Leptothrix cholodnii SP-6: one gene and its partner. The protein of the gene in region 1 interacts with the protein of each later gene in a pairwise test. Links are inferred from orthologs where the notes say so. Each region holds a gene or a part of one and is shown on either strand. Other genes may lie near its edges.

What was found.
Region 2: the proteins of LCHO_RS00575 (region 1) and ndk interact in binary tests that used the Escherichia coli proteins (3 or more experiments, as listed by UniProt). The link is inferred for Leptothrix cholodnii SP-6 from one-to-one orthologs.

The regions. Positions count from the first base shown.
Region 1 is NC_010524.1:117,751-120,791, forward strand. What follows is about bases 81-2,808. They hold LCHO_RS00575 (5-formyltetrahydrofolate cyclo-ligase), read left to right. Parts: upstream 81-1,013; coding sequence 1,014-1,604; downstream 1,605-2,808. Other genes in these bases: LCHO_RS00565 (LysR substrate-binding domain-containing protein), read right to left, coding at 81-101; LCHO_RS22505 (TfoX/Sxy family protein), read right to left, coding at 490-894; LCHO_RS00580 (OmpW/AlkL family protein), read right to left, coding at 1,688-2,284; metF (methylenetetrahydrofolate reductase [NAD(P)H]), read right to left, coding at 2,534-2,808. Outside these bases: more of LCHO_RS00565, read right to left, coding at 1-80; more of metF, read right to left, coding at 2,809-3,041. UniProt on the Escherichia coli protein: Involved in the removal of 5-formyltetrahydrofolate.
Region 2 is NC_010524.1:3,160,184-3,163,212, reverse strand. Bases 201-2,916 are described here. They hold ndk (nucleoside-diphosphate kinase), read left to right. Parts: upstream 201-1,203; coding sequence 1,204-1,629; downstream 1,630-2,916. Other genes in these bases: rlmN (dual-specificity RNA methyltransferase RlmN), read left to right, coding at 1,711-2,892; rluB (23S rRNA pseudouridine(2605) synthase RluB), read left to right, coding at 201-1,085. Outside these bases: more of rluB, read left to right, coding at 1-200; type IV pilus biogenesis/stability protein PilW, read left to right, coding at 2,953-3,029. UniProt on the Escherichia coli protein: Major role in the synthesis of nucleoside triphosphates other than ATP. The ATP gamma phosphate is transferred to the NDP beta phosphate via a ping-pong mechanism, using a phosphorylated active-site intermediate.

The DNA of each region.
Region 1 (3,041 bases):
AGAAACAGCTCCTCGCCGGCGAGCCGGAAACTCAGCCGCCGCGCCACCGCCTCGAACGCGCGCAGCGACTGCAGCGACAGCGGCCGGTTTCGCGTGCTCATGAGCGGCACGCATCAATCGACGGGTTCGATCTCATTGGACGCACGGCTCCTTCTCGCAGACGATTCACGCATCGAATTGTGAACCGGAGAGCCCCATGTCGATCGAGCTGTGGATGAGGAAAACGCATGAATCAGGCGACTTCTCGAAGGCCGCCGGCGGGTCGGTGTCGGCGCTGCAGACGCACCAGTGGCGGGTCGCCCGCGCCGGCGTGCTGCAGGTGCAGGACGGCCCGCTCTGGCTGACCCGCGACGGCGACCCCGACGACCACGTGCTGCAGCCCGGCGATCACCTGCACCTGCGGGCCGGCGAGCGCGTGACCGTCGGCGCCTGGCGGCCGGCGCAGGCGACGGCCTGGCAGTGGCGACCCGACCCGGTCGAATCGGTCGGTCAGCGCTTCGGGCGGGCGCTGGTCTTCCTGGCGGCCGGCGCGCTCGACCGGCTGGCGCGCGGCCTCGAAGGCTGGGCCGCCCTGGCCCGCACGGCCGCCGCCAGCGCCAGTCGCGCCCACGGCTGCATCAGCGCGGGCGACTCCATGGCGTCGTCGGGCGCGCTGAAGTAGCTCATCACGGCGCGTTCGCCGCCGGCGCGCTGGTAGGCGAAGGGCTCGCAGCCGGCCGACTCGAAGACGGCCCGGCTCTGCGCATCGACCTTCAGGTAGAGCCGGCCGTCGGCGATCAGCGCGATGAACAGGTCGTCGACATAGAAACCCTGGCCGCCGAACATGCGCCGCGACCGGGCCCGGCCGAGCGGCGCCAGCAGCTCCAGCACGTGGTTGACGAGTTCTTCGGCCATGCGCAAGTCTAGGCCGGCGGCGGGTGCGGGGAATCACGGTCGTCGCGATTTGCCCGGGGCCGGCGCCACCCGCACAATCGGCGCCATCCTGATCTCGCGCCGCACGCCGGCCCACGCGCATGCCCTCCTTCAAGCTGCCCGAACCGCCCCGAGACAAGGCCACGCTGCGCAAGCAGCTGCAGGCCGAACGCATGGGCATGAGTGATCGCCACCAGCGCTCGGTGCACCTGCAGGAGGTGCTGCAGGTCTGGCTGCTGTCGCGCCGCGAGAAGACCATCGGCGCGTTCTGGTCGATCAAGGGCGAGTTCGATGCCCTGCCCGCGCTCTACCGCTGGAGCGAATCCGACCCCGCGCGCCGCATCGGTCTGCCGGTGATCGACAAGAAGACCAAGCAGCTGCGCTTTCACGTCTGGTACCCGGGCTGCCCGATGGAGGAGGACGCCTTCGGCATCCTCAAGCCCAAGGACACCGAGGAGTTCCACCCCGAGCTGCTGCTGGTGCCGTGCGTGGGCTTCGGCCCCAAGGGCATCCGGCTCGGTTACGGCGGCGGCTTCTACGACCGCACGCTGGCGCAGCTCAAGCCGATGCCCTACACCGCGGGCGTGGGCTACTCGCACGGCTACATCCCGTGGCTGGAGGCCGAGTCGCACGACGTCCCGCTCGACGCCATGCTGACCGAGGACGGCGCGGTCTGGGATCGCGACGCCTGAATGAATGCAGCCGCGGGGGTTGCCCGCGGCTGATGTCTCCTGCGCTGTCACGCCCGGGTCGCGGGCGTGCAGACACCCTCAGGTCAGAACTTGTAGCCCAAGCCGATACCGATCAGCGTCGGATCGACCTTGAGCGTGCCCAGATTGGTCGCGCCGAGGCTCAGGTCGGTGCGGATCTGCACCTTCTTGACGTCGAGGTTGAGCGACCACTGCTTGTCGATCGCGTAGTCGACGCCTGCCTGGAAGGCCAGGCCGAAGCTGTTCTTCTCGACCGACAGCGCGCCGTTGAGCAGGTTCACGCTGGAGAAGCGCGTGTAGTTCACGCCGGCGCCCACGTAGGGCTTGATCGCGCCCAGGCCGGTGACGTGGTACTGCGCGGTCAGCGTCGGCGGCAGGTGCTTGAGGGTGCCGATGAAGCCGCCGTGGGCGGTCGAGCTGACGTCCTGCTTCTGCGGGTAGGTCAGGATCAGTTCGGCGGCGAAGTTCGGCGTCACGTAGTAGGTGAAGTCGACTTCCGGCAGCCACTTGCTGTTGATCGACACGTCGGTGATGGCGACGGTGTCCTTGTTGGCTGCGTCGAGGTAGACGGCGCGCGCACGCACCACGATGTCACCGGCCGACTGGGCCATGGCGACGGGAGCGAGGGCGGCGACGGCGAGAGCGATGCAGAGCTTTTTCATCAGAGGGACTCCTTGGATGGAAGGGCGGCCCGAGTGCGAATCTCGGATCCAGGCCTTCATTGAGCCCTCGCTCGGGGTTCGACCCCTTGTGTCTGCGCAACAGCTGGCCCGGATGGCCTTGCGCCTTGTCGCGGTTTGACGTGCATCAGCAGTCGGCTGCGGGAAATGACGCCTTGCAGCAACGCTTTCCCGGCCGATCTGTTGCGCGGGCGCTGACCCGGCCCGCTGCACCGGGCCGGATCCCGGGGTTCAGAGCCCCAGTCGCTCGCAGATCTGCAACACCGCCGCACTGCTGTTCATCGTGTAGAAGTGCAAGGCCGGCACGCCGCCGGCACGCAGGCGCTCGCACAGGTCGGTGACCACGTCGAGGCCGAAGGCCTTGATGCTGGCGCTGTCGTCGCCGTAGCTCTGCAGCCGCAGGCGGATCCAGCGCGGGATCTCGGCGCCGCTGCCGTCGGCGAAGCGGATGATCCCGCTCGAATTGGTGATCGGCATGATGCCGGGCACCACCGGGATGCGCGCGCCCAGCGCCTGGGCGTCGTCGACGAAGCGCCAGTAGGCGTCGGCGTTGAAGAAGAACTGCGTGATGGCCGAGTCGGCCCCCGCCTGCACCTTGGCCGCGTAGGCCTGCAGGTCGGCCTGCGGGCTGCGCGCCTGCGGGTGCATCTCGGGGTAGGCGGCCACCTCGATGTGGAAGTGGTCGCCGGTCTCGGCGCGGATGAAGGCCACCAGGTCGCTGGCGTAGCGGAACTCGCCG
Region 2 (3,029 bases), 3.0 Mb from region 1 along the record:
TCCGCCGGCTGCCGCGCCTGCCGGTCGGCAAGTGGCTGTCGGTGGGGCGTCTGGACATCAACACCGAAGGCCTGCTGCTGTTCACCAACTCGGGCGAACTGGCCAACCAGCTGATGCACCCGCGTTTCGGCGTCGAGCGCGAGTACGCGGTGCGCGTGCTGGGTTCGCTCGACGAGGCCGCGCGTGCGCGCCTGCTCGAAGGTGTCGAGATCGAGGGCCAGCGGGCCATGTTCAAGTCGATCGATGACGGCGGCGGCGAAGGCATCAACCACTGGTATCGCGTGGTGATCACCGAAGGCCGCAACCGCGAGGTGCGCCGGCTGTTCGATGCGGTCGGCCTGACGGTCAGCCGCCTGATCCGCATCCGCTACGCCACCGTGGTGCTGCCGCGTGGCCTCAAGCGCGGCGTCTGGGTCGAACTCGACGACAACGACGTGCGCCAGATCCGCCAGATCGCCAACGGCCCGCGTGCCGAGCGTGGCGAGCGCGAAGAACGGGGCCCGCGTGCCGACCGTGCAGAGCGTGGCCCGCGTGACGGCCAGCAGCCCGGCCGCGGCGCCGGCAAGGGCAAGGGTGGCGGCCAAGGCCAGGGCCAGGGTCCGCAGATGTCCCAGGGCGGCCAGAACGCGCCGGGTGGACGTGGCAATCAGCAGCGCGGCAACAAGCCGGTGGGCAAGGGCGGGCAGGGTGGACAGGGCTTCGAGCGCCGCGGTCCGGACGGCCGGCCCGGCGCGCCGCGCAGCGGGGGCGCCGAGTGGCGCGACGAGCGCCCGGCGCGCGACGGCAACGTCAGTCGTGAGCCGCCGCGCGAGCGCGAAGACGGCGATTTCGGCGACGATCCGCTGCACATCCCGAACCCGCTCGAGCAGACCTTCGATCGCCGTTTTGCCACCGGTTCCAAGCGCATCAGCGCCGGTTTCGGCAGGCCGAGCGACGACGTGCCGGGTGGCCGCGGTGGCGACAACCGCAAGGGCGGCCCGCGCGAACCCGATCCCTTGCAGACCTCGGTCGGCTACATCGGCTCCGATGCCTATTTCAACAAGCCGGGCGGTCCGAACCGCGGCCGTGGCGGTCGCCGCCGCTGACCTGCCGGGCCTGCATGCGGCAGGGCCTGGCTGCACCGGTGGCCCCCACCGGGCACCGGGTGGCCTCGCAGGCTAAAATATCGGGCTTTGCCCCCATCCCCGAATTCAGGAGAAAAACATGGCCATCGAACGCACCCTCTCGATCATCAAGCCCGACGCCGTCGCCAAGAACGTCATCGGCCAGATCCTCGCCCGCTTTGAAGGCGCCGGCCTGAAGATCGCTGCCGCCCGCCTGGCACAGCTGTCGCGCGCCGAAGCCGAGCAGTTCTATGCCGTGCACAAGGCCCGCCCGTTCTTCAACGACCTGGTCAACTTCATGATCTCCGGCCCGGTCATGATCCAGGTGCTCGAAGGCGAAGGCGCGATCCTGAAGAACCGCGACCTGATGGGCGCCACCGATCCGAAGAAGGCCGAGAAGGGCACCATCCGCGCCGACTTCGCCGACTCGATCGACGCCAACGCCGTGCACGGCTCCGACGCGCCCGAGACCGCTGCGGTCGAGATCGCGTTCTTCTTCCCCGGCATGGCTGTCTACAGCCGCTGAGGAACCCCTGGCTGCAAGCTGCCTCGAGCCGCGATCGGTTCGAGGCGGGCCTTGCAGCCGGCTTCTACTTCCTGGCACGCCATGACCGCGGTCAACCTGCTCGATTTCGACCTCGACGCGCTGGCCGCCTACTGCGAGCAGCTGGGCGAGAAGCGTTTCCGTGCGGTCCAGCTGTTCCGCTGGATCCACCAGCGCGGCGCGGCCGATTTCGGCCAGATGAGCGATCTGGCCAAGTCGCTGCGCAGCAAGCTCGCCGACGTGGCGTGCATCGCGCCCCTGCGGGTGCTGTCCGAACACCGCTCGTCCGACGGCACGATCAAGTGGCTGTTCGACGTGGGTGACGGCAACGCCGTCGAGACCGTCTACATCCCCGAGGACGACCGCGCCACGCTGTGCATCTCGTCGCAGGCGGGCTGTGCGGTGGGCTGCCGTTTCTGCTCGACCGGACACCAGGGCTTTTCACGCAACCTGAGCACCGCCGAGATCCTGGCGCAGCTCTGGTATGCCGAGCACAGCCTGCGCCGCGAGCGCGCCGAGGGTGTTTCGGTGGGCGCGCGTGCGGCCACCGGCCCGGCCAGCGAGCGCATCATCAGCAACGTCGTGATGATGGGCATGGGCGAGCCGCTGCAGAACTACGCCGCCGTGCTGCCGGCCCTGCGCGTGATGCTCGACGACCACGGCTACGGCCTGTCGCGGCGCCGCGTGACGGTCTCGACCTCCGGCGTGGTGCCGATGATCGATCGCCTGGCCGCCGATTTGCCGGTGGCGCTGGCGGTGTCGCTGCATGCGTGCGACGACGCGCTGCGCGACGTGCTGGTGCCGCTCAACCGCAAGTACCCGCTGGCCGAACTGCTGGGCGCCTGCCAGGCGTATCTGGCTTCGGCGCCGCGCGACTTCATCACCTTCGAATACTGCATGCTCGACGGCGTCAACGACAGCGACGAGCAGGCGCGTGCGTTGCTCAAGCTGGTCGGCGACAAGGGGCCGGTCGGGCGCCTGCCGTGCAAGTTCAACCTGATCCCGTTCAACCCCTTCCCCGAGTCGGGCCTCAAGCGCTCGGGCAACGAGCGCGTGCAGGCCTTCGCCCAGGTGCTGATCGACGGTGGCCTGGTGACCACCGTGCGCAAGACCCGCGGCGACGACATCGACGCCGCCTGTGGCCAGCTCGCCGGCGAGGTGCAGGACCGCACCCGCGTCCAGGAGCGCATGACGCGCTCGCCGATCCGCGTGATCCGCTCGGCCGCCCAGCCCGACGCCGCTTGATGCGTGCTGGCGCTGTCGGTGCCCTCGGTGGCCTGCTCCTCCCATTTCCGGTGAACCCGCATGCGTGAACCTGCTTCATCCGAGCGCCGGCCCGTGACCGGCGCGCACCTGACCCGGATCGGTGTCCGGCTCGGCGC